DNA from 2 places in the Flavobacterium pisciphilum genome. Region 1 is predicted to be linked to the other one. Evidence: riboswitches for the same ligand, from Rfam matches in the RefSeq annotation. Region 1 holds a riboswitch; the other holds the start of a gene.

The links. A riboswitch is a leader RNA that binds a small molecule or an ion and turns the genes downstream of it on or off. The one in region 1 is predicted to bind cobalamin.
Region 2: another riboswitch for cobalamin. It lies ahead of LNQ49_RS00980 (TonB-dependent receptor); the one in region 1 lies ahead of LNQ49_RS07905 (TonB-dependent receptor plug domain-containing protein).

What each region holds. Positions count from the first base shown of each region.
Region 1 covers NZ_JAJJMO010000001.1:1,940,775-1,948,743, forward strand. The annotation lists partial or broken gene LNQ49_RS07880 (four helix bundle protein) at 1-75, shown strand, start outside; gene cobU (bifunctional adenosylcobinamide kinase/adenosylcobinamide-phosphate guanylyltransferase) at 96-605, shown strand; gene cobT (nicotinate-nucleotide--dimethylbenzimidazole phosphoribosyltransferase) at 683-2,362, shown strand; gene LNQ49_RS07895 (adenosylcobinamide-GDP ribazoletransferase) at 2,395-3,183, shown strand; gene cobC (alpha-ribazole phosphatase) at 3,168-3,704, shown strand; cobalamin riboswitch at 3,783-4,008, shown strand; gene LNQ49_RS07905 (TonB-dependent receptor plug domain-containing protein) at 4,037-5,890, shown strand; gene LNQ49_RS07910 (YncE family protein) at 5,895-6,959, shown strand; gene LNQ49_RS07915 (S41 family peptidase) at 7,028-7,969, opposite strand, start outside.
Region 2 covers NZ_JAJJMO010000001.1:218,026-225,994, reverse strand. The annotation lists gene LNQ49_RS00995 (hypothetical protein) at 163-1,023, shown strand; gene LNQ49_RS00990 (alpha/beta hydrolase) at 1,203-2,024, shown strand; gene LNQ49_RS00985 (DUF1810 domain-containing protein) at 2,160-2,624, opposite strand; cobalamin riboswitch at 2,984-3,191, shown strand; gene LNQ49_RS00980 (TonB-dependent receptor) at 3,308-5,356, shown strand; gene LNQ49_RS00975 (beta-propeller fold lactonase family protein) at 5,353-6,498, shown strand; gene LNQ49_RS00970 (cell surface protein) at 6,511-7,806, shown strand; gene LNQ49_RS00965 (hypothetical protein) at 7,847-7,969, shown strand, end outside.

The DNA of each region.
Region 1 (7,969 bases):
ACAAGTATTGGCGCAATGATTAGAGAAGCAGAGCATGCTGAAAGCAAAAATGACTTTATTCATAAATTTACAATCAACAACTAATAATTAAAACGATGATATACCTAATTACTGGTGGTGAACGTTCAGGAAAAAGTGGTTATGCACAAGAACTTGCATTACAACTTACAGATACGCCAATGTATGTGGCAACTGCCCGAAAATGGGATGAAGATTTCCAAAATCGGATTGGTAGACACCAACAAGAACGTGATGAACGCTGGACGAATATTGAAAAAGAGAAACATTTAAGCGAAATTAATTTTTCTGGTAAAGTAGCCTTAATTGACTGTGTAACGCTTTGGTTAACCAACTTTTTTGTGGATACCAAAAATGATGTTGCATTATCACTAGAAGAAGCTAAAGCTGAATTTTTAAAAATTGCCAATCAACCCGACGCAACTTTAATAATTGTGACCAACGAAATCGGAATGGGACTTCATGCAGACACACATGTGGGAAGAAAATTTACAGAATTACAAGGCTGGATGAATCAGTTTCTGGCTAAAAATGCCGATATTGTTGTGCTAATGGTTTCTGGAATTCCAGTTAGAATAAAAGGGTAAATTGAATCGGGTCTTTAAATTAACTTTTCAATCTTATAAGTTCCACTTTTAACCCCTCACTTTTTAAACAAAAAAACATGAGTTATTTAGATGACATATTAAAATCACGCCGTGACACACGCCATTTTACAAATGATGAAGTTCCTGATGAAGTTATTCAGAAAGCTTTACAGGCAGGACATTGGGCTCCTTCGGTTGGTTTAACTGATGCTACTAAATATTACATCATAAAATCTAATGAAGTAAAAAAGGCTATCAAAGATTTATTTTTAGATTATAATAAAAAAGCTGAATCCCTAACTGATGATGAAGAGCAAAAACAACATTATAAATCCTTGAAATTAGAAGCTATAGAAGAAGCTCCAATAGGGTTAATAATTGCTTATGATCGCTCGGTATTAAACAGTTTTACCATAGGAACTGTCGGTAGTAATGAAGCTGTCAAATTCAGTTCTGTTTGTGCTGCACAAAATATATGGCTATCTCTTACGGAACAAGGATATGGCATGGGTTGGGTTTCTATTTTAAATTATTACCAATTCAAAAAAATAATTGACTTGCCCGAAAACATAGAACCTCTAGGTTATTTTTGTATCGGTAAACCAGCAACGAACTATGATAACCAACCGATGCTGCAACAATTAAACTGGAAACAAAAATCGGAAACTTTTAATTGTACAGAAATCAAAACCATAAATGAGAACTTTATCCCTAAGACAGATTTTGAAAACAATTCAAAACCTGAACTTTCAAGCTCATTTAGTGAAACACTACAATTTAAAATCGACTCTAAAACAAAACCAACTGGTTCTCTTGGAGCTCTAGAGAAATTAGCATTTCAGATTGGAACTATCTTTCAGACTTTAACTCCTGAAATTATAAAACCAAACATTGTTGTTTTTGCAGCAGACCACGGTATTGCTAATCATGGAGTGAGCGCATATCCACAAGATGTGACCCGACAAATGGTTGGTAATTTCCTTGAAGAAGGAGCAGCAATCAATGTATTTTGTAAACAAAACAAAATTAAACTATCAATTGTAGATGCTGGTGTAAATTATGATTTCCCAACAAATGCAAATTTGATTAATGCTAAAATTGCCAAAGGAACACAGTCATTTTTACACGCTCCTGCAATGAGCGAAAACGAATTACAATTGTGTTTATCTAAAGGAGGTGAAATCATTGATGCTATTGCAAAAACAGGAAGTAACTGCATTGGTTTTGGTGAAATGGGTATAGGAAATACATCTACAGCCTCGGTTTTAATGAGTGTTTTAACCGGAATCTCCATCGAAGAGTGTGTAGGTAAAGGAACTGGTGTTGACGCAGATAAATTAATTCAGAAACAGAATATCCTAAAAAAAGCCATTCAAAATTATTCTGGTCAAGCCAAATTACATGAGCAACTTGCCTTTTTTGGTGGCTTTGAAATTATGCAAATGGCAGGTGGAATGCTAACTGCTTATAAAAACAACATGCTAATTCTTGTTGATGGTTTCATTTGCACAGTTGCTTTTTTAATTGCTCATAAAATAAATCCCGAAATCAAAAAGAATGCTATTTTCTGTCATTCTTCTGCCGAACAAGCACATCAAAAATTATTGAATTACTTAGAGGTTCAACCCGTCTTACAACTAGATTTACGCTTAGGCGAAGGAACAGGCTGTGCAATTGCTTTGCCTATAATACAATCGGCTGTTGCTTTCTTGAACGAAATGGCTACTTTTGAAAATGCAGGGATTAGCAATAAGTAATTAATACCAATTAAAAAAAACATCTCTTTTTAATGAAAAAGCAACTCCATATTTTTTTCACAGCTTTAATGTTTTACACTCGAATCCCATGTCCGAAAAACATTGACCACAATCCTGATTATTTAAATAAAGCCAGTCGTTATTTCCCATTGATTGGATGGATTGTTGGAACCCTTTCTTTTTTAGCTTTTTATGGTGCTTCCTTTTTGGTTTCTACTGCAGCATCAGTAATTATAGGAATGATTACTGGAATCTTAACAACTGGAGCTTTTCATGAAGACGGTTTTGCCGATGTTTGTGATGGTTTTGGTGGTGGTTGGACCAAAGAAAAAATCTTATTAATCATGAAAGATAGTGCCATTGGTGCTTATGGAGCCATTGGTGTTGTGTTGCTATTATTATTAAAATTCCAATTACTTACTGAGTTAATAACCACTGCAAGTCAACAATCAATCTTTACTATTCTTCTATTGTTTATTGCAGGACATTCGCTTAGTCGCTTGGCAGCAATAAGTATTGTGTTCACACATGAGTATTCACGAGAAGATGCTTCAAGCAAAAGCAAACCTATTGCAAAGAGTTTTAGTTGGAAAGAAGTTTTAGGAGCATTCGTTTTTGGGTTATTACCTCTTTTAGTTCTTTCCTATTTTCAGTACCAATTAATATTGGTTGTAATTCCAGTATTCTTAACGCGTTACTTTCTGGCACGTTATTTTCAAAAATGGATTGATGGTTATACTGGTGATTGTTTAGGTGCGACCCAGCAAGTTTGCGAAGTTATCTTTTACTTAAGTGTTATAGCGATATGGAGATTTATTTAGTTCGTCATACTGAAACGGTTTGTGAAAAAGGAATCTGTTACGGTCAAACCGATGTAGACATAGCCACTCCTTATAATTTAATTTTTGAAAATATTGCACAACAATTACCTCAAGATGCTTTATTATATTCGAGTCCACTGAAACGCTGTGTATTACTTGCCAAACATATTCAAAAGCAAAATGACATCACAAATTACAAAGAAGACAATCGCTTAATGGAAATGAATTTTGGCGATTGGGAAATGAAAAATTGGAACGAAATCTCTCAAGAAGATCTAAATCCTTGGATGGAAGATTTTGTAAATGTTCGTGTTCCAGATGGAGAATCTTTTGTTGACCTACACAAAAGAGTTAGTGATTTTATAGAAAATGAAATACATACTAAGACGCCTCAAAAAGTAATCATTGTTGCCCATGCAGGAGTTGTAAGAAGCATATTGTGTCTCTTAAACTCTCTTCCTTTAAAAGATGCTTTCCAAAACAAAGTCGATTTTGGTCAGGTTATAAAAATCATAATTTAAAACGACGAATAACCTCTTTTATTTAGGCTTATAGGTTAAAAACCAAACAAAATTGATTTTTAAGTATTTTTAACTTTATATTTGCATTCACATTAAGGTTGTGTTATTTTTTGAGACACATTAAAAGGGAATCAAGTAAATGAAGATTGAAAATATCAACATTCAAAAATCTTGAGCTGTACCCGCAACTGTAAACTTAGTTCCGTAAGGAATGTTTGTTGTTAACTACAAAACCACTGTTTTAGAACGGGAAGGAAAACAACAAGACGTAAGCCAGGAGACCTGCCTTTGTTAACTAATATCGAACTCTCGGGAAGAAGAGTTTAGAAATTATGACATTACAAAAGTTCTACATCTGTTTTTCGCTCTTAGTTTGCCAATTCATTTCGGCACAAAATGATTCTATAACAAAACTAAAAGAAGTTATCGTTTCGGATGCTAATCTCAAAAAATATTCTGATTCACAATCGGTATTAAAACTCAATGACTCCATTATTAATAAAAATGAAGCATTACTTACTGATTTGTTAAACTTCAATTCTACTATATACTTTAAAGAATACGGTCGTGGAATGCTTTCAACAGTTGCGTTTAGAGGAACAACAGCCTCTCAAACAGCAGTTATTTGGAACGGTATTAATATCAATTCCCAGATGAATGGAAGTACCGATTTCAATACCATTTCTTCCAATGATTATAATTCGATAAGTGTAAAAGCTGGTGGTGGAAGTGTTATTTACGGAAGTGGTGCTGTTGGAGGAACTGTACATTTAAACAATGACTTAATCTTCAACGATCAATTTAGCAATAGTTTAAGACTTGATTACGGTAGTTTTAATACTGCTGGAATCAACTACAAAACAAACATTTCGAACAAAAAGTGGAGTGCACAAATTGGTTTTTCTAAAAACAGTTCAACGAATGATTATCCTTATGTAAATACATACAATTGGAAAGGCGAACAACGCTATAATACTAATGGACAATATGATGTGATTGGCGTAAATGCCAATTTTGGATATAAAATAAACAAAAACAACACCATAAAATTATACAGTCAAACTTCAAATACTGACAGAAACACATCATTGATTTCAGAATCAGAAACCAAGTCAAAATACATCAATGGTTTTAGCCGCAACTTAATAGAATACAATGGTGACTTTAATAAATTAACTGCCAATTTTAAGACTGCATATATTCTAGAAAATTATCAATATTTTGCCGACATAGACCGTGATTATTATAGTTATGGAAAAACACAAAACTTAATAACTAAACTTGATTTAGGATATCAAATATTAAAATCTATTCAAGTAAATGGGGTTATAGATTATAGCAGGACCAAAGGATATGGGACTAGTTTTGGAAATAATGTTCGTGAAATAAGTTCTGTATCATTATTAGCAAAACAGCAAGTAACAACCAAATGGCTGAATGAATTTGGTATTCGGAAAGAATTTACAAATAATTATAAGTCACCTGTATTATTTTCATTAGGTTCTTCTTATGAGTTTAGTAAATTCTATAATCTAAAATTAAATCTATCCCGAAATTATCGAATCCCAACTTACAATGATCTCTATTGGGATGAAGGGGGAAATCCTAACTTAAAACCTGAAAGCTCTTATCAAGCTGAAATTGGAAATGTTTTTTCATATAAAAAAATAACACTTTCTCAAACTGTTTACTATATCAAAATTAAAGATTTACTACAATGGGTACCTGGAAACAAAGGAATATGGTCGCCACAAAACACCGACAAAGTAAACTCTTATGGAACAGAAACTATGCTAAGCTGGAAAAACAATTATGGTAAAAACTATTTTAGTCTAAATGCGACATATGCTTATACTGTTTCTAAAAATGAAGAAACCAATAAACAAATATTTTTTGTCCCATTTAATAAAGCAACTGGAGCTATAGCTTATGCCCGTGGTAAAATATCTGCCAACTATCAAATTTTATACAATGGCTTTGTATATACAAGAGCCGATAATAACCCAAAAGAGATTGTCAATGATTATTTAATATCAAATATTGGTATCGATTATGATTTTCACTTCCTGTCTTCTTTCAAACTTGGTTTTCAAGTTCGTAATTTATTCAATGAAGAATATGAAAGCTTAGAAGACCGAATTATGCCTGGAAGAAATTTTAATATGTATTTAACCCTTAAATTTTAATATAATGAAGTTCAGTAAATTATTTTTAATAGTACTCAGCGTCTCATTGTTCGTTTCTTGTTCGAATGATGATAACAACGATTCAGATGACCAGAAAGGAGCATATGACAATGGCATCCTGATTTTGAATGAAGGATCTGCAGGTCAAGGATCTGTTTCATTTATTGACAATAATCTTAATAATTTCGTACAAGATATTTACACTGCTGCAAACCCTAAAGATTTAATGGGTAAATATGCTCAAAACATCTTCTTTGATGGCGATAGAGCTTATATCATTGCTGGTGGCTCTAATGTAATTAATGTTGTAAACCGATATACTTTCAAGTTAATTGCAAAGATAGAAACTGGACTTAAAAACCCAAGATATGGTGTTGTAAAAGACGGAAAAGCTTATGTCACTAACGCAAATACATATTATTCTTATGAAAAGCCAGAGGAAAATCCTAATGGAAACACTGATGATTATGTTGCAGTAATTAATTTAGCGACAAATGCTGTTGAGTCTAAAATTGAATTAAATGCAACTGCTAATAGAATCCTATTAGAAGACGGTAAATTATATATTACTGAGCCCCTAAACAATGATAAATTATTAATTGTAAATATAGCTGACAAAAAACTAGAAACACCTATAATTATTGGTTTAAGCTCTGATACTATGGAAGAAGAAAATGGGATTATATATATCTTAAGAGGACCATATGATGGCACTAGAAGTGAAATTACAAAGGTGAAAATTTCAGACAAAACAACTTCAAAAATTGAATTTCCAGCATCTTTAGATGGAGCAGGGAATTTAGATATTTATGAAAATAAAATTTATTATACTGCAGGAAGTTCGGTTTATGCTATGAACTTAAACGACACTACAGCCTCTACAACAACTATTTTAACTTCTAGTGCCGGGTATTTATATGGCTTTGCAGTTAAAAACAATCATATTTTTGTAGCTGATGGTGGAAACTTTAAATCAGACAGTAAAGCATACATCTATTCTCTTACAGGAACTCTACAAAAAGAATTAGTTGTTGGTATAGGTCCAAACGGTTTTTACTTTAATGATTAATTAAAATCATCCTTTTTACATTTTACTTTATAAAAAAGGCTTTCATAATGAAAGCCTTTTTTAATTCTTTATCTATCTTGTAATGCTCTCAAAAGTCCTTCTGGAGCTTTATCTAAATACATCTGATTTCGTATACCATCTATCGCTTTTGAATCCGTAAAGTATTCCAACTCTTTTCCTTCTTTACGCTTAATCATTTTAGCAGTTACTGAAATTTTCGATATAGCAGCATTTAACAACGGTTCTGATTCATCACCTAAAACCCCTAATGAATTTATATATTCTGGCACACTATAAGTAGGAGTCAATCCATTAGTATATTCTCCAAAATCAAGTGAGTTCACAATCTTCAAAACAATGGGTTGCATTGCATATTTATGATTTGGATTACGATTAGTTTTCCCAAAAGTAGGCGAATCATATAAGGTAACCGAACCTACATTTTTACCTATAGTAACATCTCCTATTTGTACTACATCAATATATGGTTTTAAACCATTAATAATTAATTCACTTGCAGATGCAGTACTTTTAGTCGTTAATATATATATCTTACCTAAATTCAAACTATTTATAGCAACTCCATTAAATTTATCTACAAAATTATTATTAAGTGATTCTGGATCTTCACTTTCAAAATATTTATTGATTTTGGCATTCCATTTTTGTTTAGAGAAAACCTTATCTGTAAACTGTCCAGTAATCATACTTGCTAATCTGGTTGCAGTTTGTACAGAGCCTCCCCCATTATAACGTAAATCAAGAACTAAATCAGTAATTCCTTGATTTTTTAAATCTCCAAATGCTGCATTTAATTGATCATCATAGTTACCATAAAAGCCATTATACATCAAGTAACCAATTTTATGCCCTCCTGAATTTATTACTTTATTAATAAAAATTGGATTTTCATCCAAAACTGTTTTCGTTAATGTAAACGATTTGCCATTTGGTGTGAATGTCGTTCCATTATAATCAGTTAGATTTATCGTATAACTATCTGGAGCAAG
Region 2 (7,969 bases), 1.7 Mb from region 1:
TTATGTAGGATTTAAATAAAAAAACTTTTAATTTTATGCTATCAATTTATGTACAAATAACACCATTTTAAAACAATTACAAGCGTGACTATTGTCTTGTTGGAGAGTCTTGTTAGATTAATATTAATTGAAGTATAGTTCTTAAATTTTAATCTTAAAAAAATGAAAAAATCTGTTTTAAAGAACATTGTCTTTTTTGTAATTCTATTATGTAGTGTAATTACTGTATCTGCTCAGGATAAAGTCGATACTGTAGTTATGCTAAACGGTGAGAAAAAAGAAGGTAAAGTTGTATCGGTAAAAGATGACGCTATTAAATTTGTATACAAAGGCGAAGCACTTGAATATGAGTTTAAAAAATCAGAAATAAATGTAATTGTATTTGCAAGTGGCAGAACAGAAGTAATCAATAAAGGAGGAAATTCTAGTATTGCTTCATCACAAGTTCCAGCAACAGGCAGAAAAGGTAAAATAGCCATATTGCCTTATGAATTCATAACAAATGACCCTTCTCTTAATGCTAATTCTATGGCAGAGCAACTACAGGCAGAAAGTTATCTGTCTGTTAAAGAGAATACTTCTGGTTTAGAATTACAGGATCCAATTACAACAAATAGTTTATTGGCAAAAAATAATATCACACATGCCAATTTAAAATCTATTAGCCCAACAGAAATGGCAGCGTTATTAGGTGTTGAAAATGTATTATACGGAATTGCTAACGTAACAAATAAAGGAACTTCATCTTATGGAAGTGGTGTTACAAGTTATAATGATAAAGAAACACAGAATAAAGAGGGGAGAAAAGAAACTACTAAATCATCTGGTTCAGCATACAACTCTAACAATGCTACTACTATGATTAATTATGACACCAAAATCAATCTAAATATTTATAACGATAAAGGAGCTAATTTATATTCAGAATCAAGAAATTCTTTTGGAACTGGATTCGATGCCTATCATGCTACAATTAACTATTTGATAAAACGTTGTCCCTTTGGAGTTAAAGCAAAGCATTAATATAGATTAAAGCATAAAAGAGCGCTACATAGTATTCTTTGTTATTTATGATTTTGTAATATACGCATTGCAGTAACCTGCTCAAATTGCATGCGCGTAAGTTTTTTTATGGCATCAACATATGTAAATGTTTTTGTTTTTTTTACTTCATTTCTTTGTCTTTCAATAAAAACAAAGAAATGAAAACATTACTTACAACAGCGTTATTACTTGCATTATCATTAACTATTTCTGCTCAGGATATTATTCATAAAAAAGTATATAGTACTAAAATGGATAAAGAGATTGAGACAGTTATTATTACTCCTAAACTCAAAAAAGGAGTATCCTATAAAACCGTTTATTTATTGCATGGTTATAGCGGAAACCCTGATAGAACTTATAAAAAAGATATTCCCGATCTTGTTAGTAAATCAGAAAAATATCAAACTATTTATGTATTACCAACTGGTAATTTTAATAGCTGGTATGTAGATAGTCCAATCAATAAAACGTCACAATATCAAACCTTTATTGGAAAAGAGCTAGTTGAATATATTGACGCTAATTATCCAACAATCAAGGATCGAAAATTTAGAGGAATTTTAGGTTGGAGCATGGGAGGATATGGAGCAACAACTATTGGTGTTACTTATCAAAATAGTTTTTCGATTGTAGGCAGTACGTGTGGAGCACTAGATTTTAATCGTTTTGGTGAAAATTTTCATAATTATCAAGTAGATAAAGTTTTGGGAGAGTTTAAAAGTTTGCCAAAAGAATATTTTGCATTCAATAAAATTGAACAAATGCAAAAATCAAATCAGTATTATATTCTGGATTGCGGCACTGAAGATGAGCAAATGATTGAGATGAACAGAGATTTTCATAAACTCTTGAACAATCAAAAAGTAGAACATCTTTATATTGAATCTCGCGGAGGACACGATACTAATTATTGGAGTAAAGCATTATCAAATCAATTAGCATTATTTGAAAACTATTTTGGTACTGAAAAATTATAAATTATGTTGTTTTTAAGGTATACTAAACACCATATTTTAAAGGATAATTCATAAAACTAAAAAGACACTACAGATTTGCGATTGCAAATACGACGTAGTGTCTTTTTTGAGTAAATAATCTATTGTAATGTTGTACTATGACAACACAGTTGTTTCAATAGACGCCGTTATAATTGAATTAATAATGGACAAGGTAAGTGGATCTTGCTCTCCTGAAAAGAAGGCATCCAATACTTCTTGGAAAATTGGATTACTGTTTTCTACCAAAGTAAAAAGTGTCATCGATGAGCGTAATTTTCGCGCTTCTAATTCTCCTAGAATTGATTCAGCAGATTTCATTTTGAAAGTCAATATCAATTCCGAAATCTCGATAAGGTGTTTTCCTAAAATAGGATGTGCAATAAATTCTGTTGCTTCTTTTAAATCTGTAATAGCATAAAATTTGGCAGTATCACTAGTTCCTAATCCCGCAATTTGAGGAAAGATAAACCACATCCAGTTCGTCTCTTTTTTCCCTTTTTTAATTTCAGAAAGAGCGGTAAGATAAAGGTGGTTTTGTGCTTCTAAAAAGCGGATTAAATCATTGTTTGAATATGCCATTGTAATGTTAGATTGTGTAAAAAAAGGGTGCAAAAGTATTAAAAAATATAGGCAATTCCTAATGAAAGATTCAGACAGTGTGCGTTTTATGACTAAGTTGCGTAATATCTTACTTAAATTGACTTGGGTTATAACTTCTGTTTGTAGATGAAATTCTACAATCCAATATGTCCAATTATTATTTTTTATTATCTCATTTCAGGCCTAATTTTAAGCATTTATTTATTGGCTTTTTTTGTTAAAAAACGCATTGAATATCTGGCTTTGGTAATTTATACATATCACATTATTCTTTATGATTTTATTACAAAAATTATAATTTTATTAGATAACAATTATTTTTTATGAAGTATAGTTATATCTTTACCTAAAATTTTGGTCTATTTTTTTCTTAAAATTAAGATAAAATAGTTAAAAGGGAATCAGGTGTAAATCCTGAACAGGCCCGCTACTGTAAGTTCTATATAAGTCTTTAAACGTTACTAATGCCACTGTTTGTTTTAGCAAATGGGAAGGTTGTTTAAAGATGGAATAAGTCAGGAGACCTGCCAAAATCACATAGTTTAAAACTTTCGAGGAACAAAGTTGAAGAACAAGAAATCACCCTATTATTTTATAATGGGCTTTTTTTCTTATGCTTCTTGATGATTATACCTCAGTAAGTTTTTATAATTTATTTAGTGATGTATAATACAAAAAAAAGTCTTTTATTCATTTTTACGTTATTTGCTCCATTTGTGCTTTATTCTCAAGCATCTAATGATAGTATACGCCCTTTAAAAGAAGTAATTCTAAAAGGAAAACCTTTCCAAGAAGTAATTCCAGTACAAAGCCTTTCAGGAAAATTACTAGAAAACTTAGCCAGTCACAATGTTGCAGATGCACTTCGCTATTTTGCTGGAACCCAAATTAAAGATTACGGAGGACTTGGAGGTCTTAAAACAGTCGATGTACGTAATATGGGTACGCATCATGTAGGTGTTTTTTATGACGGAATACAGTTGGGTAACGCTCAGAATGGAGTTACCGATCTAGGTAAATACTCCTTAGATGACATGGAATCGCTTACGATGTATAACGGTCAAAAAAGTGAAATTTTCCAGTCGGCAAAAGACTTCGCAGCGGCCTCAGCAATTTATTTAAAAACAAAACGACCTGTTTTTGATGATAATAAAAAGACACATTTATTAGTACGCTATAAAACGATGTCTATAAACTACAACAATCCTTCTTTTAGATGGGAGCAAAAGCTAAGTGACAAAATAAGCATGAGTGTAAGCTCAGAGTACATAAAATCCAATGGTCAATATAAATTTAGATATAAAAGAGACAATCAAGATGGTACTGTTGCCTATGATACCACAGCTACCAGACACAATAGTGATATAGCAGCACTAAGAATTGAATCAGGTATTTTTGGAAAGATAAATAACGGCTCTTGGGACGCCAAAGTTTATTATTATGATTCAGATAGGGGAGCACCAGGAGCTATTGTAGAGAATAAGTTTTCTGATGGATTTAGACAATATGACAAAAACTTCTTTGCGCAAGCCTCGATAGTAAAGGATTTTACAAAAAGGTATAAATTTCAGGCAAAGGCAAAATATGCTGATGATTACACGCATTATGTAGCTAGAGATACGACAAACATATTAGGAGAAATAGTAACCGAGGGAGCACAATCTGATGATAGCTATTATCAAAAAGAAATATACTTCTCAGCAGTAAATATGTACAGTATATTGCCTACATGGGATGTTTCTCTATCCACAGATTTTCAATACAACAAGCTAGACGCAACAAGGAGAGGAATACAAACCCAGTTTTCATTTCCGCAACGTTACACCGGATTATTTTCATTAGCAAGTTCGCTCAGACTTGGACGCTTTAAGGCTTTAGGTAGTGTAGTAGGCACTTATGTTCAGGAAGAAGTACGTTATAATGCAAAAGCGCCAGACAAAAAAGAACTTACTCCAGCATTATTTATTGGTTATACTCCTTTTAAGGATTATGATTTTAATTTAAGAGCATTTGCAAAACGCATTTTTAGAATGCCAACATTTAATGATTTGTATTATACTATGGTTGGTTCTAGTACGCTAAGACCAGAGTATATGAACCAATATGATGTAGGATTTACTTATAATTTACCTACTGGCAAAGGTTTCTTCGATCGATTTTCGATTCAGGCAGACGCTTATTATACCAATACCAAAGATAAAATAGTAGCAGCTCCAACAGGAAATCTGTTTCGTTGGATGATGACAAATATGGGACAAGTTAAAGGACATGGTATTGAATCTGTAATTAATATGGGAATGCATATTAATAAATTAAACCTGTCTACCAATCTGACCTATACATATTCAGAAAGCAGAGATTACACAAAGTTTTTAGGATTAGAAACTTCTTCTTATGGAGACCAAATACCTTATACACCATGGCATAGCGGATCTGGAATACTAAATGCTAGTTATGAATCTTGGAATTTTAACTACAGTTTTATCTATGTAGGAAAACGATACAATGGAAATGTAAACAATATTAAGGTTAATGAAGTACAACCTTGGTACACTCATGATTTATCGATGCAAAAATCTTTTGCACTCACTAATTATTTGATAAAGGGAACTATTGAAGTGAACAATGTATTCAATCAGCAGTATGAGGTTATATACAATTATCCTATGCCGGGTCGTACACTAAAATTTATAATCAGTATTGAGCTATGAAAAAGATAACAACAAAATTAGTATTAGGCTTATTTATAGCTCTTGCCTTTGTTTCTTGTAGAGAAGATGAAGTTATTTTTCTGTCCTCAGACAAAAGTGTTGCTGCTCCAAGAAGCGATGGCAATATAGAAGGTTTTTACCTTCTTAATGAGGGTAATATGGGAATGAACAGAGCAAGCATTGATGTGTTTAATTACCGAACTGGAAATTATACAACCGATGTTTATTCTGAACGTAACCCAACAGTTGTAAAAGAGCTAGGCGATGTAGGTAACGATATAAAAATATATGGCAATAAGGTTTATGCTGTAATCAATTGCTCTAATAAGGTTGAAGTAGTAGATAAATGGACTACAAAGCGCATAAAAAAAATTGACATTCCCAATTGTCGTTATATAACTTTCTATAAAAACAAGGCATACGTAAGTTCATACTCAGGCCCTGTAGCTATTAATCCAAATGCGGAGATAGGCTTTGTAGCCGAGATTGACACAACATCATTGGAAATCAAACGAAAAGTAAACGTTGGGTATCAGCCTGAACAAATGGTGGTGCATAACGGGAAATTATATGTTGCAAATTCAGGTGGATATAGAGTGCCTAATTACGACAGAACTGTATCTGTAATCGACCTTGAAACTTTTACTGAAATAAAAAAAATAGATGTAGGCATCAATCTCTATAGTATGCAAATAGACAGTAGAGGTGATATTTATGTTAGCTCTAGAGGCGATTATTACAATACACCATCAAACCTTTTTGTAATAGACACAAAAACAGATGAGAAGAAACAACAACTAGATATTCCGGTTTTAGGAATGTGCCTAGTAGATGATTTACTCTATTACTACAGTGTGTCTTGGAGCTACCTCACCAATAGCAATAAGGTGAGCTATGGAATATTAGATACAAAAACAAAAAAAATAATTAGCGATAAGATAATCACAGACGGTACAGACAAGCAAATAATGATTCCTTATGGGCTACAAGTAAATCCTGAAACAAAAGAAATATATATAACCGATGCGCAAAATTATGTCGTAACAGGTTACATCTACTGTTTTACTCCTGAAGGAAAATTAAAATGGAAGACTACTGCGGGAAATATTCCGGCACATATTGCTTTTATAACCAAAAAATAAAATAACAATACCATGAATAATAAAATAACAAAACACTTTAGAATGCTATTGCTTTTATTTATAGGAGTTCTAGTGACTAATTGTTCTAGCAGTGACGAAAGTTCTGATGATAAAAATCCTCCAACAGGTAATATTGGAAACAACGAGTTTAATGCTCAAAGAGCCACCATAGTAGCTGTAACAACAAACAGTACGGTAAGCGCCGATGCAACATATAGTTGGAGTGTAACAACAGCTGCATCAGATAATTATTCTCTAGCAAATACTTCTGCAAAAGAAGCCTTATTTGTAGCAACAGAAATTGGAATTTACGAACTGGCAGTAGTTATAAATGATAAAGGAGCTACGCAAACACAAAAGGTTAAAGTATTTGTAAGCAAAGAAGCGAAAGAATACAAAACCTTTATAGCCAAAGTATTTGATTTTAAACCAGCTCCTGGGCAATTCATAAACGATTTACCAATAGCCAATGATGGCGAAAGCTATGATAAAATTTTAACTAGAGCCAACAGTTATCTAGCGAAGAAAAATGGAGATCTAATTTCGCTTGGGGCATTTGGAGGTTATATTGTTTTTGGGTTTGATCATACTATTGCTAATGTAAAAGGCAAACGTGATTTTAGAGTTTTAGGCAATGCTTTTTGGGCAGAGGCAAATCCCAATCCAAATCAAACCATGCGTGGCGGAAGCAGTGAAGCAGGAGTTATAATGGTGTCGTACGACAAAAACAAAAATGGACTTCCAGATGATGAATGGTACGAGATAGAAGGTGGTGGGCATAAAATGGAAAAAACCATCAAAAATTATGAAATCACTTATTACAGACCTGATCCCAACAAAGTGCCAGTTCCGGGTGGAGGCACAGGCACAGTGCTTTTTACAGATATGGAATACATATTATGGAAAGACAATCAAGGTAAAACGGGTTATTTAGCACAAAATAATGCTTATAACCATTCATTAGACTACTGGCCAAAATGGCTTAAAGATCAAGATAAAATTACTTTTAAAGGCACTAGACTACCGGACAATGCCATTGACGAAAGCGGAACAGGAAGCTATTTTGTTCAATATGCATTTTTATACGGATATGCAGATAATGCCCCTAACAATGATAACGATTCGGCAATAGATATTGATTGGGCAATAGATAAAAACGGAAACAAAATCCACCTTCCGGGAATTGATTTTGTAAAAGTTTACAATGGACTTAATCAGCAAGCAGGATGGCTTGGTGAAACATCTACCGAAATAATGGGAGCTACAGACTTACATCTTTTGGGTGAAAACATTCCTACCAGACCATAAATTAAATAGTACGTTAAATTAAAATTATTACATCAAAACCATGAAAAAAAACTTTACTCATTTGTTATTCATTGCTTTCCTAGTTATAGGATGTAGCAGCAATGATGATGATGCTAAATCAGAAGAAGGGAATATACAATCCACAGAAATTACACTTAAAGAA